Regions from separate parts of the Bradyrhizobium sp. Pa8 genome, predicted to be linked through region 1. Evidence: riboswitches for the same ligand, from Rfam matches in the RefSeq annotation. Region 1 holds a riboswitch; the other holds the start of a gene.
What was found. A riboswitch is a leader RNA that binds a small molecule or an ion and turns the genes downstream of it on or off. The one in region 1 is predicted to bind glycine.
Positions count from the first base shown of each region.

Region 2: it holds a riboswitch for glycine, as region 1 does, so the genes downstream of both, ACKWRH_RS28960 (D-amino acid dehydrogenase) here and gcvT (glycine cleavage system aminomethyltransferase GcvT) in region 1, are expected to answer to the same signal.

Region 1 is NZ_CP176767.1:6,260,213-6,265,026, forward strand. Features, by position in the region: gene alaS (alanine--tRNA ligase) at 1-2,183, opposite strand, end outside; glycine riboswitch at 2,416-2,504, shown strand; gene gcvT (glycine cleavage system aminomethyltransferase GcvT) at 2,651-3,799, shown strand; gene gcvH (glycine cleavage system protein GcvH) at 3,811-4,179, shown strand; gene gcvP (aminomethyl-transferring glycine dehydrogenase) at 4,197-4,814, shown strand, end outside.
Region 2 is NZ_CP176767.1:6,102,427-6,107,240, reverse strand. Features, by position in the region: gene ACKWRH_RS28970 (ABC transporter permease) at 1-397, opposite strand, end outside; gene ACKWRH_RS28965 (ABC transporter permease) at 417-1,358, opposite strand; gene ACKWRH_RS28960 (D-amino acid dehydrogenase) at 1,540-2,841, opposite strand; glycine riboswitch at 2,909-3,022, opposite strand; glycine riboswitch at 3,026-3,129, opposite strand; gene ACKWRH_RS28955 (M20/M25/M40 family metallo-hydrolase) at 3,226-4,356, opposite strand; gene ACKWRH_RS28950 (ABC transporter substrate-binding protein) at 4,623-4,814, shown strand, end outside.

The DNA.
Region 1 (4,814 bases):
GTCTTCGCCAGCGCCATGGTCTCGTTGGCGTGCCTGCGCGCATAATTGCCGGTCAGCGCCTCGATGCGGCGCACGCCGGAGGCCACCGCGCTCTCGCCGGTCAGCGTGATCAGGCCGATATCGCCGGTGCGCTTCACATGGGTGCCGCCGCAGAGCTCGACCGACCAGCCGAGCGCATTGGCACCGCGCTCGCGCGCGGTCCTGCCCATCGAGACGACGCGGACCTCGTCGCCGTATTTCTCGCCGAACAGCGCACGCGCACCGGCCTCACGCGCTTCGTCGACGCCCATGACGCGGGTCGTGACCTCGTCGTTTTCCAGCACGACGTCGTTGGCGATGTCCTCGACGCGGGCAAGCTCTTCCGCCGTGATCGGCTTCGGATGCACGAAGTCGAAACGCAGCCGGTCGGGCGCCACCATCGAGCCGCGCTGGGCGATGTGGTCGCCGAGCACCTGGCGGAGCGCCTCGTGGATGAGATGCGTCGCCGAATGATGCGCGCGGATCGAGGAGCGCCTGCCGTGATCGACCTCGAGCTGCAGCGCGGTACCGACCTTCAGCTCACCGCTCTCCACGGTGCCGACGTGAACGAAGAAATCGCCGAGCTTCTTCTGCGTGTCGGTGACGCGGAACTTGATGCCGCCCTCTCCCGTGAGCACACCGGTGTCGCCGACCTGGCCGCCGGACTCCGCATAGAACGGCGTCTGGTTGAGAAGAAGCGCGCCGGTGTCACCGGCCTTGAGGCTGGCGACTTCCTGGCCGTCCTTCACCAGCGCCGACACTACGCCTTCGGCGCTCTCGGTCTCGTAACCCAGAAATTCGGTGGCCCCGAGCTTTTCGCGCAGCGGGAACCAGATTGCTTCGGAAGCCGCTTCGCCAGAACCCTTCCAGGACTCGCGCGCCTTGGCCTTCTGGCGCTCCATCGCGTCGGTGAACGAGGCCTGGTCGACGCCGATGCCGCGCGACTTCAGCGCGTCCTGCGTAAGATCCAGCGGGAAGCCGTAGGTGTCGTACAGCGTGAAGGCGACGTCGCCGTCGAACATGTCGCCCTTCTTCAAGGACGCGCTCTTCTCGTCGAGAATGGCGAGGCCGCGCACCAGCGTCTTGCGGAAGCGGGTCTCTTCCAGCCGCAGCGTTTCCTCGATCAGATTCTCCGCGCGCATCAGGTCGGGATAGGCCTGGCCCATCTCGCGGACCAGCGCCCACACGAGGCGATGCATCAGCGGCTCCTTGGCTCCCAGCAGCTGCGCATGGCGCATCGCGCGGCGCATGATCCGGCGCAGCACATAGCCGCGGCCCTCGTTCGAGGGCAGCACGCCATCAGAGACGAGGAAAGCGGAGGACCGCAGATGGTCGGCGATGACGCGGAACGAGGCGACGGTCTGCTCGTTCGGCCCGCTGCCGAGCGCGGACGCGGTCGCATCGATCAGATGGCGGAACAGGTCGGTCTCGAACACGCTGTCGACGCCCTGCATGATGCAGGCCATGCGCTCCAGCCCCATGCCGGTGTCGATCGAGGGACGCGGCAGATCCACGCGCTCCTCCTTCGTCACCTGCTCGTATTGCATGAACACGAGATTCCAGAATTCGAGGAAGCGGTCGCCGTCCTCTTCCGGCGAGCCCGGAGGTCCGCCCCAGATGTGGTCGCCGCGGTCGATGAAGATCTCCGAGCACGGCCCGCACGGCCCCGTATCGCCCATCGCCCAGAAATTGTCCGAGGTCGGGATGCGAATGATGCGGTCGTCGGAGAAGCCCGCGATCTTCTTCCAGAGGCCGGCCGCCTCGTCGTCGGTGTGGTAGACGGTGACGAGCAGCTTGTCTTTCTTGAGCCCGAACTCCCGCGTGATCAGGGTCCAGGCCAGCTCGATCGCGCGCTCCTTGAAATAGTCGCCGAACGAGAAATTGCCGAGCATCTCGAAGAAGGTGAGATGGCGCGCGGTGTAGCCGACATTGTCGAGGTCGTTGTGCTTGCCGCCGGCGCGCACGCATTTCTGCGACGTGGTGGCGCGCTGATAGGGCCGCTTCTCGACGCCGGTGAAGACGTTCTTGAACTGCACCATGCCGGCATTGGTGAACATCAACGTGGGATCGTTGCGCGGCACCAATGGCGAGGACGACACGATTTCGTGGCCGTTCTCGGCAAAGAAGTTCAGAAAGGTCGACCTGATCTCGTTGACGCCGCTCATGTTCATCCAATCGGGTGTGCTTGGACCCGCGATACGCCATCCAAACCTGGCATTTGGGCTGATATCTGCGGGTCAAAGCGCTTTTAGACAAGGCCAGCTGCGCTGTCCAGAAACTGTGCAAGGAGATCAGTGAGTTGCCGCAGGCGCTCAATCCCGTTGCAATCCCGTTGAAAGCCGCAACGGCCGCGTTGACAGGCTTGGCCGGGCTGTGGTCTGTACCCATCTGTATCGTACGGCCACGTCGGGAGAGACCGGCTTTGGTGCCGGCGCCGAAGGAGCAACCGCCCCGGAAACTCTCAGGCAAAAGGACCGCGTGGCTTTGACGACATCTGGAAAGAGGCGCCGATGGGCTTAAGGCCCGGACTGCGTCCGCCGACGGGATAATACTCTCAGGCACAGCGACAGATGGGGCTTCGACTGGTTGCTACCGGGGAATTGTCCCCGGGGAACCACCGAGGGCCCCCGTAATGCTTGCGCGCGACGACCAAGATTCCCTCAAACATACGCCCCTTCACGGGCTTCATGTCTCCCTCGGCGGCAAGATGGTGCCGTTCGCGGGCTATGACATGCCTGTGCAGTACCCTGCGGGCGTCCTGAAAGAACACCTCCATACCCGCAGCCAGGCCGGCCTGTTCGACGTCTCCCACATGGGCCAGCTCGCGCTTCGGCCGAAGTCGGGCAAGGTCGAGGACGCCGCCCGCGCGCTGGAACGGCTGGTGCCGCAGGATATCGTGGCGATTGCCCCGGGACGGCAGCGCTACGCCCAGTTCACCAATCCGGACGGCGGGATTCTCGACGATCTGATGGTCGCCAATTTCGGCGATCACCTGTTCCTGGTCGTCAACGCCGCCTGCAAGGAAGCGGACGAGGCGCATCTGCGCGCGCATCTCTCGGACGACTGCATCATCGATTCGCTTCAAGACCGCGCCCTGATCGCGCTCCAGGGCCCGAAGGCGGAAGCCACACTGGCGAAATTATGTGCAGAGGCGCCCACCATGAAGTTCATGGATGCCGGCCCGCACAAGGTTGCCGGTCTCGACTGCTCCGTCTCGCGCTCCGGCTATACCGGCGAGGACGGGTTCGAGATTTCGGTCCCCGCGGCCGATGCCGAGCGTCTCGCCAAAACGCTGCTGGACAATCCCGACGTGATGCCGATCGGGCTCGGTGCGCGCGACAGCCTGCGGCTGGAGGCCGGGCTCTGTCTTTACGGGCACGACATCGACACGGCCACCACGCCGGTCGAGGCCGCGCTGGAATGGTCGGTGCAGAAGAGCCGCCGCAGCGGCGGCGCCCGCGCCGGCGGTTTTCCCGGCGCCGAAAAGATCCTGGCTCATTTCGACAACGGCGCGAGCCGCCGCCGCGTCGGCCTGCGCACGGAAGGCCGCGCGCCGGTGCGCGAGGGCGCGCTGCTGTTTGCGGATGACGCGGGCGGCGAGCCGATCGGAAAGGTCACCTCGGGCGGTTTCGGCCCGAGCCTGAACGCGCCGGTTGCGATGGGCTATGTGCCCACCGCATCGAGCGCGCTCGATACAAAACTCTTCGCCGAGGTGCGCGGCCAGCGGCTGCCGCTCACGGTCGCCGCCATGCCTTTCGTGAAAAACACCTACAAACGCTGAGGACTGAGAAAATGACCACGACGCTGTACACCTCCGACCACGAATGGCTGGCCATCGACGGCGACGTCGCCACCGTCGGCATCACCGACTACGCGCAGTCGCAGCTCGGCGACGTCGTGTTCGTCGAACTGCCCAAGGTCGGCCGTGCGCTGAAGAAGGCGGAAGCCGCCGCCGTCGTGGAATCGGTGAAGGCCGCCTCCGACGTCTACGCGCCTGTTACGGGCGAAGTGCTCGAGACCAACGACGCGCTCGCCGCCGAACCGGCGCTGGTGAACTCGGACGCGCAAGGCAAGGCGTGGTTCTTCAAGATCAGGATGGCCGACAAGAGCGAGCTCGGCGGCCTCATGGATGAAGCCGCCTACAAGGCCCACACGGCTTAAGGACAATGGAGCAAGCGATGACCGCGCACCGTAAATCCAGCGGCGAGACCGCCGCCACCTTCGTTCGCCGCCACATCGGCCCGTCGGCGCGCGACGTCACCGCAATGCTGGAGGCCGTCGGCGCCAAGAGCGTCGACGCGCTGATGGCGGAGACGCTGCCGGCCTCGATCCGGCAGGCCACCCCGCTCGATCTCGGCAAGCCCTTGAGCGAGACCGAGGCGATCGCGCACATGGCCGGGCTCGCGCGAGAGAACCAGGTCTTCACCTCGCTGATCGGCCAAGGCTATTCCGGCACGGTTTTGCCCGCGGTGATCCAGCGCAACATTCTGGAGAATCCCGCCTGGTACACGGCCTACACGCCCTACCAGCCCGAGATCAGCCAGGGCCGGCTGGAGGCGCTGCTCAACTTCCAGACCATGATCTGCGATCTCACCGGTCTCGACGTCGCCAACGCCTCGCTGCTGGATGAAGCGACCGCCGCGGCGGAAGCGATGGCGCTGGCGGAGCGGCACTCGCAGGTCGAAGCAAAGGCCTTCTTCGTCGACAAGGACGTGCATCCGCAGACGCTGGCTGTGATGCGCACCCGCGCCGAGCCACTGGGCTGGACCCTGATCGTCGGCGATCCCCTCGCCGAT
Region 2 (4,814 bases), 160 kb from region 1:
TGAGGCCGTCCATGACGCGCATCAGGACGGCATCGACCAGCTTGAAGAAGCCGGAGACGAGGCCGATCGCAAGGCCGATGACGATCGACAGGATCGCCGAGCCGATGCCGATCAGGAGCGAGATGCGGCCGCCATAGATGACGCGTGACAAGAGGTCACGGCCATAGGCGTCGGTGCCGAGCAGGAATTGCGCCGAGGCCGGCTTCAGCCGCTGCGAGGGCGCGAGCTGGACCGGATCGTGCGGCGCGATCAGCGGCGCCAGGATCGAGACCAGCACGATCAGCGCGAGCAAGATCGTGGCCGCCGCGATGATCGGCGTCGAGGTGAGGAATCCGAAACGCGGCCGCAGCGGCGACGTGATCGGAATGGACGACTGGGGGAGGCTATCGACGGACATTTTTGTTGGTATCCTTGCCTCAGTACCGGATCCGGGGATCGAGCAGCGTGTAGGCGACGTCGATCAGGAGATTGACGACGACATAGATCAGCGACGTCAGCAGGATCATCGCCTGGATGACCGGATAGTCGCGCGCCAGCACCGCGTCCACCGTGAGGCGGCCGATGCCGGGGATGTTGAACACACTCTCGGTGACGACGACGCCGGAGATCAGCAGCGCAAAGCCGGTGCCGATCACGGTGATCACGGGCACCGCGGCATTGCGCAGCGCATGGCGCATCATCACGGCGACCTCGTTGATGCCCTTGGCGCGGGCGGTGCGGACGTAGTCCTCACCGAGCACGTCGAGCATCGCCGCACGCGTCATGCGCGCGATCAGCGCGATGTAGATGAAGGAGAGCGCGCAGGTCGGCAGGATGATGCGTTCGAAGAACGGTCCAAAGCCGTTGAAGATGCTGCGGAAGCCCTGCACCGGCACCCAGCGCAGGTCGATCGCGAAGACCTCGATCAGGAGATAGCCGACCACGAACACCGGCACGGAGAAGCCGAGCACGGAGAGGCCCATCACGAAACGGTCGATCCAGGTGCCGTGCTTCCACGCCGCGATGACGCCCAGGGGCACGGCGACGATGACGGCAAGAATGATCGTCGAGAGCGCGATCGAGATCGACGGCTCGACGCGCTGGCTGATCATCTTCATGACCGGCAGGTTGGAGATCAGCGACGTCCCGAGATCGCCGTGCAGCAGCTTGTTCACCCAGGTGATGAATTGCACGATCAGCGGCTCGTTGAGGCCGAGCGAGTCGCGGATGCGTTCCAGCCGTTCCGGCGTCGCGTTATCGCCGGCGAGAATTGCGGCCGGATCGCCCGGCGTCAGCCGCAGCAGCAGGAAGACGAACAGCGCGACGACGCCCATCACGGGCACCGCGGCCAGAACGCGGCGAATGAGATAACCTAGCATGCACCTATCTCCGGCTGCGGAACTTGTGGGGCCGGGAGGCCCCCGTGGAATCGGTTCTGTCTATCATGCACGCCTGTCACTCGGGCTGGAAAGCCGGCCGGAGAAGCCGACGTTTCGGGGCAAATTGTGTGCCAAGGGCAGGGCGGTCGCAAGAGGGCGCCGAGCCTCCGATATCGGCCACTCAGGATGCATGGCGGAACTCGCGCTCAACCCTGAGTGACGGTGCGGTCGGCGGTGCGTTGAGCCCGCGCCAGCCGTCGATGGTCCCGGCAATCATCTGCGCGGTCGCGGCCGACAAGGTCCAGCCGAGATGGCCGTGGCCGGTGTTGAAGAACACGCCCGGCATCCGTCCTGCGCGCACCACCGGCATCATGTTCGGCATCATCGGCCGCAGCCCGGCCCAGGGCACGACCTTTGACGTTTCGACGCCGGGGAAGTTGCTGCGCACCCAGTCGACCAGCGGCTGCACGCGGTCGGCGCGGATGTCGCGGTTGAAGTCGTTGAATTCGGCGGTGCCGGCAACGCGGAAACGATCCGCGCCAAGCCGGCTGGTGACGATTTTTGCGGCTTCGTCGAGCAGGCTCACGGTGGGCGTCGCGTTGCGGCTCTCGGTGGTGTCGAGCTGCACGGTGATCGAGTAGCCCTTCACCGGATAGACGTTGACGCGCTCGTCGAGGAGGGTGGCGAAGTGCCGGCTGGCCACGCCCGCGCAGACCACGACGCCGTCCACCTTCAGCATGCCGCGCGCGGACGCGACTGCATCGGTTGCGGAAAGATCAGCCCAGCCGATGACAAAGCCGCCACCCGCCTGAGCAATGGAATCGATGTTGGCTTCATGGATAAAGGTCGCGCCGCGCCGCTTGCAGGCTTCCGCAAGTCCGCGCGTGAACTTGTGGATATCGCCGGTCGCATCCGACGGCGTGTAGAAGCCGCCATAATAGTCCTTGCGCAGCGTCGGCTCGATGGCGCGGATCTCCTCCGGCGTCACCGGGCGGCGATCGAGCCCGCCTTCCTTCAGCAGCGCATTGACCTGCAGGCCCGATTCAAAACCCTTCTTGTCGTGATAGATGTGCAGGATGCCGCGGCGTTCGAGATCGAAGTCGATGCCTTCGCGCTCCGCGATCTCGAACAGATGCTTGCGGGCCTCGATCGCGAGCCGCGTGGTCTGAACCGTGTTGGCGCGGTAGTTGCCGATATTGGCGACGAACTCGCTCATCCACGAATATTTGTGCCAGTTCGGCCGCGGGTTCATCAGCAGCGGCGCATCGCGCCGGAACATCCAGCGCAGGCCTTTCAGGATCGTGGCGGTGCTGTTCCACACTTCGGCGTTGCTGGCGGAGAGCTGTCCGCCATTTGCGAAGGAGGTCTCCATCGCGGCGTAGCGGTGCTTGTCGAGCACCGTTACCTTGTATCCGCGTTCGAGCAGGGCATAGGCGGTCGTTACGCCGGTGATGCCGGCGCCGATGATGGCGATATGGGTCATGGCAGGTTCGGGGCTCCCGTGAGTAAGGATAGGCTAACCGCCGGCCAAAGGCCGTTGGCGGCGCCCCATCTGTCACGGTTACCTGAGAGCTTGATCCGTTGCGGGCCTCGGCGAGGTCAGCTCCAGACTATCCCCTTCGGTGGACGTCGCGATCCCAAGATCGTGCCGCCTCTCTCCAGATCGTCCTGACGATACAGTCCTTTTGCCTGAGAGTTTCCGGGGCGGTTGCTCCGTCGGCGCCGCAACGAAAGCCGAAACCTTCGTTGCAATCTCTCCCGCATCGTCGCGTGGACTATCGAGCAGTACGATACGCCTCATTTTTGGACAAGGCTAAATTTCAAACCGCGACTGCCAACGCATTGTGCAGTGCGAAGTTGATTCAATTTACTCCAGCGTCGCCAGCAAACCCGCCATCAGGCGGCCGCGCTCGACCAGGCTGTCGACCTCGATGAATTCTTCCAGCGTGTGGCCGTTGCCGCCGCGCACGCCGAGGCCGTCGAGTGTCGGGATGCCCATCGCGCCGGTAAAGTTGCCGTCGGAGCCGCCGCCGGAGCTCGCATGCGGCAGCTCAGTGCCTAGCGATTTGGCGATGCCGCGCGCCTTCTCGTAAAGCGCCATGGTGCCGGCGTCAGGCTCCCATACGGGGCGCGTGACGCCGCGCGTCACCTTGAACGTAACATCATTGGTCGTGCCCGACAGCGCCAGCATCCGTTCGACGCCGCGGTCGAGATCGGCCTGGCGCTTGGCCATGGACAGCGCCTCGCCGGTGGCGGTCGTGGCAACGCAATTGACCCATTGTCCGCCGTGCACGACGCCGACCGAGAAGGTGCAATCCTCCGTCGTCATCGCGTCGATGGCGAGGATCTGCCGCGCCATCTCGCGGATCGCCGAGCGTCCAGCCGACAATGTCGCGCCGGCATGGCTCGGTCGGCCCGTCGCTTCCAGATTGAAACGCGCGATGGCGTAACGTCCGGTGGTGACACCGTTGTCGGCGCGGCCCGGTTCGGGCACCAGCACATATTTGTTGCGCGCGGCTTCCGCCTCGATGATGTCTCGCGTCGAGGGCGTGCCGACTTCCTCGTCGGGCGTAAACAGCACGGTGATCGGCAGCGGCGTGGTGAAGGAAGCGCGTGCCAGCTGCCGGATCGCTTCCAGCGAGAGATAGTTGCCGCCCTTCATGTCGTAGATGCCGGGGCCGTAGCACTTGTTGCCCTCATGCCGCCATTTCAGCTTCTCGATGGTGCCGACCGGGTGGACGGTATCCATGTGCCCGGCGATCAGGATGCCCGGCTCGCCCTGTTTCGGATGCGGGAAGCGCGCGCGGATCACGCCGCCGAAGCCCTGTCGGCCGCCGATGCGTTCGATCGTCGCACCCATGATTGCCATATCCCGCGCTGCGATATCGAGCATGCGGTTGACGGCACCCGCGTCCCAGGTCGGGCTCTCGCATTCCACCCAGGCGCGCAGGCCCTGGAGCATCGCCTCGGAATCGAAGGGAAGATTGGCTGGATTCATCTTAATGTCTCTCAGGCTTGAAAGATGGAACGCGCATTGCATTGGCGTGGATAGGACTGGCGGAAAGCGTTGTAGAGCCAAACCGATCTTTGTGGAGCCCGTGAGCGCGCCGCTTGGGGCTGCAGCGAAACCGGATTGACGCGCTCAGCACTGTCTGCAAGTCTCAAAAGACAAAGGCATCGCATGAGGTTAGTTCGCCTAAAGAACGAACCGAATGCTCAACCAATAACCTGCCTTTGAACAGTTTCACGTCAGGAGAAACGTTTATGTTGAGCTTGATGCGCCGGGGGCGTCGCGCGTTCGCCTCCACACTTGCGCTATCGGTCGTTGCGCTTTCGACGGCGATGGCCTCGCCGGTACTTGCCGCCGCCAGCAAAACCATCACTGCGGTGATGCATTCGGATCTGCGCATCATCGATCCGATTTTCACCACCGCCTACATCACGCGTGACCATGGC